2 regions of the Micromonospora sp. SCSIO 07396 genome follow, and region 2 is predicted to be linked to the other one. Evidence: predicted binding sites of a transcription regulator. Region 2 holds the regulator's gene; the other holds the start of a gene.
The links. Region 2 encodes HspR, which represses chaperone genes until heat shock. Its sites were predicted from a motif close to TTGAGTNNNNNNNACTCAA; they were not measured.

Region 1 (7,289 bases), 3.7 Mb from region 2:
CACCAGTCGGTCGCGCCGACCAGCAGCTCCGGCGCGGTCACCGCCACCGCCTCGGTCAGCGACGGCACCAGCGAGACCACCCGCACGTCGTCCCCCCGTCCTCAGTGGGCGGCGCTGGCGACGGTCTCCCGGGCCACCGTGGCCACCGGCACGCCCTCCCGGGCCGCCCACTGCACGGCGTGCCGCACCTCGGCCACCGGCAACGGCCGCCGGTCGGTCACGGTGACCGCCGTGTGCACCGCGAAGGACACGAACGGGTACGACCTGGCCAGCCCGGCCACGCAGTCGTGCACCTGACCGGCCACCGCCAGCGCCTCCTCGCGGGTCAACGCCGGCAGCACCAGCAGGTACTCGTCGGGGGTGAGGCGGACGGCCCGGTCGACCGGGCGCAGCGGGGCGGTCAGCGCGGCGATCAGGGCCTGCGCCTCGCGTGCCGCGCTGCGGCGTCCGAACCGTTCCGGGGCGCCGGCCGGCTCACCGACGCGCACCCCGATCAGGGCCACCGGCAGGGTGCCGGTGGCGGTGATCCCGTCCATCCCGGTCCAGCGGCGCAGCGTCGGCTCGTCCACCAGCCCCGACGGGCCGTCCTCCGGCTCGGCGTGCCGGCCCGGCCCGTTGTGGTGGGCCCGCTCGGCGCGGTCGGCCATCAGCCGCAACGCCGCCTCGGCCCGGCTCTCCCCGGGGGTCGCCGGCAGGTCCCGGACCCGGTGCAGCACCTGGTCGACGGCGGTCAAGGCGGCCGGGGGGAGCCGGTCGCCGAGCTGCGCGCGCAGCCGGATCACCTCGTGCAACGCCTCGTCGCGGCGGAACCCCCAGCGGCCGGCGAAGAGCCGCCCCTGCTCCAGGGTGTCGGCCGGCACCACCTCCCGGCGGTCCCGGGCCACCAGGCTCGCCCCGAACCGGGGGGTCAGCGCCACCACGCTCCACTCCCGGGCCAGCTCCTCGGTGTCGTCGATCGTCACCGGGTACGCCCCGGCGGGCAGCTCCGGCGGTGTCTGCCCGACCAGCCCGACCACGGTGACCGCCGCGCCGGCCGCGATCCGGGCGTAGCGTTCCCGCTCCCGCTGGAAGTACGGCATCCGCTGGAACAGGGCGATCACCACCAGCGGGCCGTCCTCGGCGGTGGCCAGCGCCGACCGCTCGATGGCGTGGGAGACCGTGACGAGACTCCGCTTGGTCATCAGTTCCGGGGCCGGTCCGTCGTGCAGCACCCCGTGAGCGTAGAGATCGCGCCCGGGGCGCACCAACCGCCTGGTGCCGGGTCCGTCGTCCGAACCGGCGGGGTGGTGATCGTCCTCGACGTCCTAGACTCGGCCGGTCACCCTCGCCTGCCACGGACGGACCGACCGCACGATGACGCGTACCGCCACCGACGACGACGCCCGGCTACGGCCGGTGCCGACCGGTGCCGCGCCGCTGTTCGTCCGGGCCGGTCAGGCCGTGTACGCTGCCCGCCGGCTCGGCGACCTGGTGACGCGCCGACCGGCCGGGGTCACCGGGCACCAGTGGAGTTCCGCCCTGCGCGAGGGGTTCGACCACGTCGTCTGCGCGGCCGACACCGGTGTGCCGCTGTTCGCCCTGACCGTCGGACCGACCGCGCCTCCCGGGTCGGCCGGGCAGCGGGCCGGGCGGATGGCCGCCGCGGTGTGCGCCGCCGTGGGCCTGCCGGTGCTGCGGATCGGCTCGCCGACGCTGCGGGCCGCCGGGCACGGCCGGCGCATCGTCACGTACGTCATCGACGCGCGCGCCTACGCCGCCGGGGCCGCCCCGGACGGGTCGGACGACGCCCCGGTGGACTTCCGGGACATCGTCGGGCGGCTGCCGGACGGACGTACCGGGCCGGTCAACGACCTCGGCGCGTTGTCCCGGGCGGCGGCCGTCGAGGCGTACGTGTCGCGGCGGCTCAGCGACCCGATCGTGCGCGGGTTGCACGTGCGCTGGGGCGACGGGACGGCCGAGGGGTGGAGCTGGGTCGAGGTGCGTCCCGGCCGGTGCCTGGTGGAGCGGGTCACGGTGCACGAGGCGCGGCTGCGCTGCGGGGTGGACCCGGGCCGGCTGGCCGAGGATCTCGCCGCGGTGGCGGTTGGCGACCGGCTGGCCGGGGCGCAGGACGAGGAACCGGCCCTGCTCGACCGGGACGACCTGCGTCGGCAGATCCGCGCGTTGCGGGACCAGCGCGACGAGTTGGCCGCCCCGTTCGCGTTCGATCACCTCTGCGTGGACTGACCGCCGTCGAAACGCCCCGCCGCCGAACGACCGGCCGTCATTTTCCGGCGACGGTTGGTGACATTGCGGCCGGCCCGGAAAACGGTCCGGGATTCCTCGATCCGCGTTGAACCTTCGCCGATGCCGGCCCGTACCTAAGCGGGAATGGACAGGATCTTCCCAGCCGCGCCACCCGACGCGGCGGACGGTGCGGAAAGGCATCGTCGGCCATCGACGTGCGACCGGAACGTCGCAGCGTCTCCGGCGGGGGTGACCGACCCGGAAAGGGTCTCCTCGTCGGGGGCGCGAGTCAGGTACCGGATCGAGAAGGAGAGCAATTCGATGCGCAGGTCCACAGGGGCACGCCGGTCATCCGGTAACGCGCGGAGCAAGCGGCTGCTGGCGGCGGTCGGTGCGCTCGTCGTCTTCGGCGGTATCGCCGCCGTCACCCAGATCTCCTCGGCCGGGGACAAGCCGAGGCAGCAGACCCGCAACGTCTCGTCGGCCTGCGTCGCACCGAGCCCCGGTGCCACCTCGCCGAGCGGGCGCGGCAGCACCACCCAGACGTGGCAGAACGGCAGGTGGGTCCGTAACCACTGGGGTGACGGCCAGATGTCCGTCGCCGAGTGCCAGGCGGTCAAGGCCGGCAACGCGCCGGTGACCACGCTGGCCTCGACGGTGGCCTGCCCGGAGGTCACTCCCCGGCTGCCGCAGATCCCGGCCCAGGCCAAGGCCGAGGTGGACAAGGAACTCGCCCTGCTCAAGACCCAGATCGACGACGCCAACAAGCGGTTGGCGGCCGAGGGGCGCAACGGCAAGGCGTTCATCGACAACGCCATCCTCGGCCCGCTGGCCGACAAGCGCCGGTCGGCGCTGAACCGGATCGCCACCGCGATCGGCCGCTTCGCCCAGCGTCCGCAGGGTCTGGAGCAGCTCGCCGGCTGCCAGGTGGCCGCCGCGGCGAACAACGGCGGCAACAACAACGGCCAGAACGGCAACAACGGCGGCCAGAACAACAACGGCGGCCAGAACGGCAACAACAACGGCCAGAACGGCAACAACGGCAACAACGGCAACAACGGCAACGCCCTGGGCGTGCTGGCCAAGGACTGCGCCAACAGCCGGTTGCAGCCGCACGACGGCTTCCAGAACGGCAACCGGTGCGTCAGCACCGCGTTCGGCGAGGTGGGCGCGGCGGCCAACAACCCGTCGCTGCTGATCACCCAGTTCCCCAACCAGGTGCAGCGCAACCAGGCCTTCACCCTGAAGGTCTCCACCCGCAACCTGGTCCGTGACCGGTTCCTGGCGGCCGGCCAGGGTGGCTACTACCTGGAGAGTTCGGTGCTCAACGGTCAGGGCCTGACCCGCGGTCACTTCCACACCGCCTGCCGGATGCTCCAGAACACCAACCAGGCCCCCTCGAACCCGCAGGACGTGCCGGCGTTCTTCGTGGCCACCGAGGACGGCAAGGGCGGCAACCAGGCCGACGACGTGACCATCCAGATCCCGGGCCTGCCGCAGTCGGGTACGGCGCAGTGCGCGGTCTGGGCCGGTGACGGCTCGCACCGGGTGCCGATGATGGAGCGGGCCAACCAGACCCCCGCCTTCGACGTGGTGCGTATCCGGGTCAACTGACCCGACGGGCGACGACTGCGGGCCATCCCGGAAACCTCCGGGATGGCCCGCAGTTCCGTTCCCGCCGGGTGCGCCGGCGGGCCGGGCAGCCTACCGGCAGATGTTTTCGGTGCGGGGTCGCCGGGTGGAAACTGTGGACACGGCAAAAACGCCGGGGTCACGCTGATATCCCAGCGTGACCCCGGCGTGTCCGTTCGTGGTCCGGCCCGTCGTCAGCGGCTCTTCCACGCCTCCACGACCGAGACCGGGATGCGCCCGCGCTCGGAGATTTCGTGTCCGTTCTTGGTGGCCCATTCCCGGATGGCACGGTTCTGCTCGCGATCCATTCCCGAGACGCCGGGCCGGGCCGGGCGGCGGGCCGGGCGACCGGCCTCGACGGCGCCCCGGCCCATTCGACGGCCAGCGGTGATGTAGGCGTCGAGGGCCTTGCGCAGCACCCCCGCGTTCTCGTCGGAGAGGTCGATGGTGTACGCCGCCCCATCCAGGCTGAACTCGACGGTCCGATCGGCCTTTCCGCCGTCGAGGTCGTCGGTCAGAACGGTGATTACTTTCCTTGCCATCGCCATTACTCCCTGTGGTGATCGGGGTGTGCTAAGAGTTTGACGTATCTGGCGGCAAATCCGCAACAATATGCCTTGCTTTCATTTGGCGGGTCGCGTCAATCCTGGGAAATCCGGGTACGGCCAATGCTGGCCGGCGGTGGCGGTACGGCTGGGATGTGTCCTGGGTCACAGGTCGGAACACGGGGCACGGTTTGTGACTTGAGTGAGACACGCTCAACCTCAAGTGATGGCAGGTGTCCGATGGCAACCCTTCCGGTACTTCCCCTGACCGACGTCGTCCTGCTGCCCGGCATGGTCATCCCGGTGACCCTCGACCCGACCACCCAGGCCGCCGTCGACGCCGCCCGGGCCAGTGGCGACAAGACCCTGCTCGCCGTACCCCGCATCGACGGCGAGTACGGCCCCGTCGGCACGATCGCCACCATCGAGAAGGTGGGCCGCCTGCCCGACGGTGAGCCCGCCGCCGTGGTGCGCGGCCTCGCCCGCGCCCGGATCGGCTCCGGCGTCCCCGGACCCGGCGCGGCCCTCTGGGTGGAGGCCACCCGGCTCGACGAACCCGCCCCCGCCGGCCGCGCCCGCGACCTGGCCCGCGAGTACCGCGCCCTGATGACCTCGGTGCTCCAGCAGCGGGGCGCCTGGCAGGTCATCGACGCGATGGAGCGGATGACCGACCTGTCCGAACTGGCCGACGCGGCCGGCTACGCGCCGTGGCTCAGCCTGGCGCAGAAGACCGAACTGCTCGCCGCGCCGGACGTCACCGCCCGGCTGGAACTGCTCGTCGGCTGGGTGAAGGACCACCTGGCCGAGCAGGAGGTCACCGAACAGATCAACAGCGACGTCCGGGAGGGGCTGGAGAAGTCCCAGCGGGAGTTCCTGCTCCGCCAGCAACTCGCCGCGATCCGCAAGGAACTCGGCGAGGACGAGCCGGACGGCTCCGCCGACTACCGCTCCCGGGTCGAGTCGGCCGACCTGCCGGACAGGGTCCGCGAGGCGGCGCTGCGCGAGGTCGGCAAGCTGGAGCGGGCCAGCGACGCCTCACCCGAGGCGGGCTGGATCCGCACCTGGCTGGACACGGTGCTGGAGATGCCGTGGAACACGCGCACCGAGGACAACACCGACCTGACGGCGGCGCGGGCGGTGCTCGACGCCGACCACGCCGGCCTGGCCGACGTCAAGGACCGCATCCTGGAGTACCTCGCGGTGCGTAACCGTCGTGCCGAGCGCAACCTCGGCGTGGTCGGCGGACGCGGCTCCGGCGCGGTGCTCGCCCTCGCCGGCCCGCCCGGCGTCGGCAAGACCAGCCTCGGCGAGTCGGTGGCCCGCGCGCTGGGCCGCAACTTCGTCCGGGTCTCCCTGGGCGGCGTCCGCGACGAGGCCGAGATCCGTGGGCACCGGCGCACCTACGTCGGCGCGCTGCCCGGCCGGATCGTCAGGGCGCTGCGGGAGGCTGGCTCGATGAACCCGGTGGTGCTCCTCGACGAGGTCGACAAGCTGGCCGTCGGATACGCCGGTGACCCGGCCGCCGCGTTGCTGGAGGTGCTCGACCCGGCCCAGAACCACACCTTCCGCGACCACTACCTCGAGGTCGACCTCGACCTGTCCGACGTGCTCTTCCTGGCCACCGCCAACGTGGTGGAGACCATCCCCGGCCCACTGCTGGACCGGATGGAACTGGTCACCCTGGACGGGTACACCGAGGACGAGAAGGTCGCCATCGCCCGCGACCACCTGCTGCCCCGGCAGCTCCAGCGGGCCGGCCTCACCGCCGACGAGGTGACCGTCACCGACGAGGTGCTGGCGCTGATCGCGGGGGAGTACACCCGGGAGGCGGGCGTCCGACAGCTCGAACGGGCCCTGGCGAAGATCCTGCGCAAGGTCGCCGTGGCCCTGGCCACCGACCCGGCCCCGGTCCGGGTCGACACCGACACCCTGGCCCGCTACCTGGGCCGGCCGAAGTTCACCCCGGAGTCGGCCGAACGGACGGCGGTGCCCGGCGTGGCCACCGGCCTGGCCGTCACCGGTGCCGGCGGCGACGTGCTCTTCATCGAGGCCACCAGCATGGACGGTGAGCCCGGGTTGACCCTCACCGGGCAGCTCGGCGACGTGATGAAGGAGTCCGCCCACATCGCGCTGTCCTACCTGCGCGCCAACGGGCGGCGCTACGGCCTCGACCCGAACGTCCTGGCCGGACGCCGGATCCACCTGCACGTGCCGGCGGGCGCGGTGCCCAAGGACGGCCCGAGCGCCGGCATCACCATGGTCACCGCGCTGGCCTCCCTGGTGACCGGCCGACCGGTACGGCCCGAGTTCGGGATGACCGGCGAGGTGACGCTGTCCGGGCGGGTGCTGCCCATCGGCGGGGTGAAGCAGAAGCTGCTCGCCGCGCACCGGGCCGGCCTGACCGAGGTGATCATCCCGGCCCGCAACGAGCCGGACCTCGACGACCTGCCCACCGAGGTGCGCGCGGCGCTGACCGTGCACACCCTGGCCGACGTGGCCGACGTGCTCGCCCTGGCGTTGCGCCCGGCCGAGATCGACGCGGACACGCTCGGCGGTCGACCGGTCGGCGCCGCCTGACCGGAACCCACCGCACGGCCCCCGACGTCGCGCCCGGCGTCGGGGGCCGCTGCGGGCCCGTAGCCTGGACCTCTCCCGTTTCCCGCATCCGCCACCGTCCGGTGGCACCCCCCGGAGGCGACCACCCGTGAACGTGTTCCTGTGGATCGTGCAGATCCTGCTCGCCGCGCTCTTCGCCGGCGCAGGCTTGACCAAGCTCACCCAGCCCAGGGAGAAGCTGCTCGACCGGATGGGGTGGGTGCGGAACACCCCGCCGCTTCAGGTCAAGGCGCTCGGCGCGGCCGAGCTGCTGGCCGCGCTGGGGCTGGT
Region 2 (7,289 bases):
CACGCACCCGGACCAGCGCCTCGATCGTGGCGGTGCTGCGGCAGGGCGAGGTCAACGTCTCGCCCGATCCCACCTTCCGCTTCGCGGCCGGTGACGTGGTGGTCGTGGTCGGCACCCGGCAGGGTCTCGACGGGGTGACCGCCATTCTCGCCGACAGTGACCCGGACGGCTGAGGCGGATGCACGAAACCACAACTCTACTGGTCGAGGTCGGCGCTCTCCTGCTGCTACTCGGGCTGCTCGGTCGGCTCAGCCGCCGGTTCGGTGTCTCCCCCATCCCGCTCTACCTGCTCGCCGGCCTCGCGTTCGGCCACGGCGGTCTGCTGCCGCTGGCCGCGAGCGAGGAGTTCTTCGCCGTCGGCGCCGAGATCGGCGTCATCCTGCTGCTGGTCATGCTCGGCCTGGAATACAGCGCCAACGAGCTGGTCGGCAACCTGCGCTCGGCGGCCCCGGCCGGCCTGATCGACGCGGTCCTCAACGCCCTGCCCGGGTTCGGCTTCGCGCTGCTGCTCGGCTGGGGCTGGGTGGCGGCCGTGGTGCTCGGCGGCATCACCTGGATCTCGTCCTCCGGGGTGATCGCCAAGGTGCTCGGCGACCTCGGCCGGGTCGGTAACCGGGAAACCCCGGTCATCCTCTCCGTGCTGGTCATCGAGGATCTCGCGATGGCGCTCTACCTGCCGCTGGTGACCGCGCTGCTGGCCGGCGTGGGCCTGGTCAAGGGCGGCGTGGCGCTGGGCATCGCGGTGCTCACCGTGGTGGTCGTGCTGGTCGTCGCCATCCGCTTCGGTCACCTGATCTCCGCCGCCCTGTCGGCGAAGGACCCGGAGGCGCTGCTGCTCGGGGTGCTCGGTCTGACCCTGCTGGTGGCCGGGATCGCCGCCCGGCTCCAGGTCTCCGCCGCCGTCGGGGCGTTCCTGGTCGGCATCGCCCTGTCCGGGCCGGTGGCGCACCACGCCACCGAACTGCTCTCCCCGCTGCGGGACCTGTTCGCCGCCGTCTTCTTCGTCTTCTTCGGCCTGGTCACCGACCCCCGGGACATGCCGCCGGTGCTGCTGCCCGCGTTGCTGCTGGCCGTGGTCACCATGGGGACGAAGCTGGTCACCGGCTACCTGGCGGCCCGGCGGGCCGGGATCGCCGAGCCCGGCCGGTGGCGGGCCGGTTTCGCCCTGATGCCCCGTGGTGAGTTCTCCATCGTCATCGCCGGTCTGGCGGTCGCCGCCGGCACCGTCGAACCCAAGCTGGCCGCGCTCGCCACGGCGTACGTGCTGATCACCGTGGTCACCGGCCCGATGCTCGCCCGGCTGCCCGACATGCCCTGGTTCAAGCAGCGGGTCCGGCGGCGGATCGCCGCCCGCCAGGCCCGGCCGGTGCCGGCCACGGACTGAGTTTCGCCTGGCCAGGTCGACCGCGCGGGTCGGCCTGGCCAGGGCGTCCGTTGCCGAATTGCTTCCCGGCAGGTCTTCCGCCGGCCGGGGGCGGCGGCTAGCGTTGCGCCCCAGCAGGCCAGGGGCTCGTGGGCGGACGGAGGCATCCCGCGGGCGTGAGCGGGAAGGTTGCCGGGTGAGCGCGCACGGTCCGACGTTCCGCGGCTTCGCCAACCCTGTCGACCCGTCACCGGCGGAGTTGCGGGCCTGGGCGTACCAGCCCGACTCGGTGCCGTTGACCTCACTGCCCCAGGACTGGGACCTGCTGGTGGCGGGTGACCACCTGGTGCTCACCCTCTTCGAGCTGGCCCGGGACCCGGCCTGCCCGGCCCGCCGGTTCGCCCTGCACTGCCTCTACATCTACGCCGCCGACGGAATCCGGACGAAGTTCCGCGCCCACCCCCGGCGTCGGTTCCGCAAGCTGGTCGAGCAGGCCGAACGCGACGGCGACGAGTTGGTACGCAACTGGGCGCACAACAGCCGGATGCTGCTGGCCCGGGAGGAACTCTTCACCTACCACGACTGGTGCGAGGGCGGCCTGGTCCGGGACAACCGCCGCCTCGGCTGACGTCGCGGTCCGCCGGGCCCGACCCGCCCGTACGGCGAACGGGCCGGGACCCCCCGTGGGTCCCGGCCCGCACGTCGGCGGATCGTCAGTGTTGCGATCCGCCCTGGTCACGGCGTTTCGGCCCGGCCTTTTCCCGGTCCTTGCCGGGGGCGGGCCGGTCATCGAACCTGCCGTTCTTCACCGTGTCGGAGAACTTGCCCTGGGTGACCCGGTCGAACTTCTCCCGTACGTTCTCGGCCACCCGGTTGAGCCGTTCCTCCGCCTGCCGGGCCACCTTCTTCGCCGATTCCGCCACGATTCCCCCGCCGTCGGAGTCCGGATTGACCTGGTTGGGACTGATCACAGGCTAGCCGGAACGACAACCCCGCCGCCGGAAAACCCCGACCCCCGACCGGCGATCACCGCCGACCGTGAGGGAAACTCCTGCCCGGATGGCCAGGCGGGGCGGGCCGGGCAGGCCGGGCCCGCCCCGAGCGACGGGACGGAACGGAAGGGATCAGCGGCCGGGGGCACGGCGGGGACGCCAGACCACCAGCGCCGTCGAGGTGCGGTTCGTGGGCACCAGGTCGCCCCGGGAGAACCCGCTGGCCAGCGTCTCCAGCTCGGCGATCCGCCGGTACGCGGCATCCAGTTCCGCCTCCAGCCGGGCCACCCGCTGCTGGGCCTGCTCCACCAGGCGTTCCAACCCGATGATCCGCTTCACCCCGGCCAGGTTGACGCCCTCGTCCTGGCTGAGCCGCTGCACCTCGCGCAGCAGGACGACGTCCCGCACGCTGTAGCGGCGACCGCCACCGGCCGCCCGGCCGGCCTGCACCAGGCCGAGCCGGTCGTACTGGCGCAGCGTCTGCGGGTGCATCCCCGCCATCCGTGCCGCAACCGAGATCATCAGCACCTTGGCCTCGTAGGCAGGGTCACCCGAACCGACGAACCCGTCCGACATCCCACTCACCTCCGCACCCGTCCACCGGTCAACCGACCCGACGCACCCGCGCGTCGAGATGTTCCCGGGCCGCCGGCGGCGTCGCCCCGGCGAACGACTCCAGCGCCGCCCGCGCCTCGTCCGACACCGTCGCCGGCACCACCACGTCCAGCGTGACCAGCAGGTCGCCGGCCCGCCCGTCCCGTCGTACGACACCCTTGCCCCGGGCCCGCAGCACCCGCCCGGACGGGGTGCCCGGCGGGACGCGCAGGGTCACCGCGCCGTCCAGCGTGGGTACCCGCAGGTCGGTGCCGAGCACCGCCTCGGCGAAGGTGATCGGCACGGCCAGCGTCAGGTCGTCACCGGTACGCCCGAACAGGTCGTCGGGGCGGACCTTCACCTGCACGAACAGGTCGCCCGCCGGCCCGCCGCGCTGCCCCGGCTCGCCCCGCCCGGCCAGTCTGATCCGCTGGCCGTCGGCCACCCCGGCGGGGAACCGGACGTTGAGCGTGCGGGCCTTGGTGACCCCGCCGGTGCCCTGGCACTCGGGGCACTTCTCCTCGACGACCGTCCCGACACCCTGGCAGTTGCGGCACGGCTCGGAGAAGCTGAACGAGCCCTGGTCCCGGGTGGTCACCCCGGCACCGTGGCAGACCGGGCAGGCGGTCGGCTGGGTGCCCGGCTTCGCGCCGTTGCCGTGGCAGGTGTCGCAGACCCCCGGCGCGCGCAACGTCAACGGCAGGGTGACACCCCGGACGGCGTCGCCGAAGTCGAGGGCAACCTCGGTCTCCACGTCCCGGCCCCGGGCCGGACCACGCGCCCGGGTCGGGCCGGCACCACCGCCACCGCCGGAGAAGATCGAACTGAACAGGTCGGTGAAGCCGCCGCCACCGAACCGGTTGTCCCCGCCACCGCCGCCGAACAGGTCGGAGACGTCGAACGGGGCCCCGCCGGGCTGACCCGGGCCGCGCGCGCCCCGCCGGAACGCGCCCGAGCCGAACAGCGAGCGCATCTCGTCGTACTCGCGGCGTTTGGCGTCGTCGCCGAGCACCGCGTACGCCTCGGAGACGCCCTTGAACCGTTCCTCGGCCCTGGGGTCACCGGGGTTGTGGTCCGGGTGCGACTCCCGGGCCAGTTTCCGGTACGACTTCTTGATCTCGTCCGAGGAGGCGGACTTCTCCACGCCCAACGTGGCGTAGAAGTCCTTCTCGATCCAGTCCTTGGAACTCACCGGTCCACCCCCTTCCGTGAGATGTGGCCCGGTCGCCCCGTCCACCGTTGGGGGTGGGCGGGGCGACCGGATGGCCGTGCACTATTCCGGGTCGGCGACCGCGACCATGGCCGGCCGCAGCAGCCGCTCACCGAGCAGGTAGCCCCGACGCATCACCTGCACGCAGGTGGGCTCGTCGACGTCCGGTGAGGTCTGGTGCGCGACCGCCTCGTGCCGGGTCGGATCGAACGGGTCGCCCTGCTCGCCGAAGGGCGTCAGGCCGAACTTGCCGAGCGCCGTGGTGAGCTGCTCGGCCACCGTGCCGAACGGCCCGACCAGGTCACCGTGTTCCCGGGCCCGGTCCAGGTCGTCCAGGATGGGCAGCAGCGCGGCGAGCACCGAGCCGGTCGCCTGCTCCTGGACCACGCCCCGGTCCCGGTCCACCCGCTTGCGGTAGTTGGCGTACTCCGCCGACACCCGTTGCAGGTCCCGGGTCCGCTCGTCCAGCTCGGCCCGGAGGGCTTCCAACTCGGCGCCGAGCGGGGAACCGGTCGGGCTGCCGTCGACCGGCTGCGCGGGGGCGTCCACCACCGGCGGACCGGTCGGTGCCGGGCCGTCGAGGGCGGTGGCCTCGGCCTCGATCTCGTCGACCACCACCTCGGACTCCTCGACCAGCCCCTCGGCCGGGACGTCGGCCCCGGCGTCGGCGGCGGCGGGCGTCTCCTCGGTCCTGCCGAGCTTGCGGTTGTCCCGGATGACGACCCGCGGCCCGTCGTCGGTGGGCGCGGAGCCACCCGGCGTCGACCCGGAGGTGCCCGGGTCGGCGGCTCGTGGCTTCTCCGTCATACGACTACCTCGTTCCCTGTGCGGTGGCGTGGACCGTCACTTCTTGTCCTCGTCCACGATCTCCGCGTCGACCACGTCGTCCGGGCCGCCCGCCTTCGGTGCACCGGCGGCACCGGCGGCACCGGCACCCGCACCGGCCGCGCCCGGCTGCTCAGCCTGCTCGGCCTGCTGCGCGTAGAGCAGCGAACCAGCCTGCTGGGAGACCTGGGCGAGCTTCTCGTGGGCCGCCTTGATCTTGTCGATGTCCTGGCCGCCGAGCGCGCCACGCAGCTCGCCCAGGGCCTCGTTGAGCTGCTCCCGGTTCTCCGTGGGCAGCTTGTCGCCGCTCTCGGCGAGGAACTTCTCGGTCTGCCACTGGAGCGCCTCGGCCACGTTGCGGGCCTCGGCCTCCTCCCGGCGACGCTTGTCGTCGTCGGCGTGCTCCTCGGCGTCGCGGCGCATCCGCTCGATGTCGTCCTTCGGCAGCGAGGAGCCGCCGGTGATCGTCATCTTCTGTTCCTTGCCGGTGCCCAGGTCCTTGGCGTGCACGTTGACGATGCCGTTGGCGTCGATGTCGAAGGTGACCTCGACCTGCGGCACGCCGCGCGGCGCCGGCGGGAGGCCGGTCAGCTCGAAGGTGCCGAGCTTCTTGTTGTACGCCGCGATCTCCCGCTCGCCCTGGAACACCTGGATCAGCACCGACGGCTGGTTGTCGTCGGCCGTGGTGAAGACCTCGGAGCGCTTGGTCGGGATGGTGGTGTTGCGCTCGATGAGCTTGGTGAAGATGCCGCCCTTGGTCTCGATGCCCAGGCTCAGCGGGGTCACGTCGAGCAGCAGGACGTCCTTGACCTCGCCCTTGAGCACACCGGCCTGCAGGGCCGCGCCGACGGCGACGACCTCGTCCGGGTTGACGCCCTTGTTCGGGTCGCGGCCGGTGAGCTGCTTGACCAGGTCGGTCACGGCCGGCATCCGGGTGGAGCCGCCGACCAGGATCACGTGGTCGACGTCGGCGACCTTGATGCCGGCGTCCTTCACGGCCTGCTCGAACGGGCCCTTGCAGCGGTCCAGCAGGTCCTGCGTCATCCGCTGGAACTCGGCGCGGCTGAGCGTCACGTCCAGGTGCAGCGGGCCGGCCGAACCGGCGGTGATGTACGGCAGGTTGATGTTGGTGGTGGTGGCCGCCGACAGCTCGATCTTGGCCTTCTCGGCCGCCTCACGCAGCCGCTGGAGCGCCATCTTGTCCTGGCCCAGGTCGATGCCGTGCTCGCCCCGGAACGTCTTCACCAGGTGGTCGATGATGCGCTGGTCCCAGTCGTCGCCGCCGAGCTGGTTGTCACCGCTGGTCGACTTGACCTCGACGACGCCCTCGGCCAGCTCCAGCAGGGACACGTCGAAGGTGCCGCCACCGAGGTCGAAGACCAGGACGGTCTGCTCCTTGGAGCCCTTGTCCAGCCCGTACGCCAGGGCCGCCGCGGTCGGCTCGTTGACGATCCGCAGCACGTTGAAGCCGGCGATCTCGCCGGCCTCCTTGGTGGCCTGGCGCTGGCCGTCGTTGAAGTAGGCGGGCACGGTGATCACCGCGTCGGTGATCTGCTCACCCAGGTAGGCCTCGGCGTCCCGCTTGAGCTTCATCAGCGTGCGCGCCGAGATCTCCTGCGGGGTGTACTTCTTGCCGTCGATGTCGACGGTCCAGTTGGTGCCGATCTCCCGCTTGACCGAGCGGATGGTCCGGTCCGGGTTGGTCACCGCCTGGCGCTTGGCGACCTCACCGACGAGCACCTCGCCGTTGCGGGCGAACGCGACGATCGACGGGGTCGTCCGCGAGCCCTCAGCGTTGGCGATGACGGTGGGCTCACCGCCCTCCAGAACGCTGACGCAGGAGTTCGTCGTGCCGAGGTCGATACCGACCGCACGTGCCATCTTCGCTTCCTCGCTTCGTAACGGGTGGGCAGGTCAGAGGGCCTGCCCGGTGGGCCGCCCGCAGCGACCGCACCACAAGTTGAGTGAACTTGACTCAATAGTGCCACGCGATCGCCAAAGCGCAAGTCGAGTTGAGCCGACCCGACGCAACCTGACCGTTACTACCCTCCGGTTGTCTCTGTTGCATCGGTCGGGCACGCTTTAGCGGTGACGACGCACGGCGATCCCGCCACCCGGTCCGGCGCGCCCACCGTCGCCGCCCGCACCGGGTCGTCGGAGACCGACGAGACGCCGCCCGGCCCCACCGGGGACGGCCTGCCCGCCGCCCTCACCGGCCTGCGGGCCGCGATCGGCGCGGCCCGGTTCCCGCTGGCGCTGCCCTCGGCCGAGCCGGCACGGCACACCGGCCGGGCGCTGACCGACC

Region 1: the regulator HspR is predicted to act here: its motif matches at 4,602-4,620, upstream of lon (endopeptidase La).

The regions. Positions count from the first base shown of each region.
Region 1 is NZ_CM132210.1:2,554,554-2,561,842, forward strand. It holds gene ACWCHM_RS10810 (helical backbone metal receptor) at 1-86, opposite strand, end outside; gene ACWCHM_RS10815 (DICT sensory domain-containing protein) at 102-1,211, opposite strand; gene ACWCHM_RS10820 (hypothetical protein) at 1,354-2,226, shown strand; gene ACWCHM_RS10825 (hypothetical protein) at 2,548-3,840, shown strand; gene ACWCHM_RS10830 (histone-like nucleoid-structuring protein Lsr2) at 4,053-4,400, opposite strand; gene lon (endopeptidase La) at 4,644-6,980, shown strand; gene ACWCHM_RS10840 (DoxX family protein) at 7,108-7,289, shown strand, end outside.
Region 2 is NZ_CM132210.1:6,323,506-6,330,794, forward strand. It holds gene ACWCHM_RS27845 (cation:proton antiporter regulatory subunit) at 1-173, shown strand, start outside; gene ACWCHM_RS27850 (cation:proton antiporter) at 179-1,384, shown strand; gene ACWCHM_RS27855 (hypothetical protein) at 1,560-1,991, shown strand; gene ACWCHM_RS27860 (hypothetical protein) at 2,077-2,334, opposite strand; gene ACWCHM_RS27865 (heat shock protein transcriptional repressor HspR) at 2,488-2,931, opposite strand; gene dnaJ (molecular chaperone DnaJ) at 2,960-4,141, opposite strand; gene grpE (nucleotide exchange factor GrpE) at 4,223-4,966, opposite strand; gene dnaK (molecular chaperone DnaK) at 5,003-6,865, opposite strand; gene ACWCHM_RS27885 (ABC transporter) at 7,073-7,289, shown strand, end outside.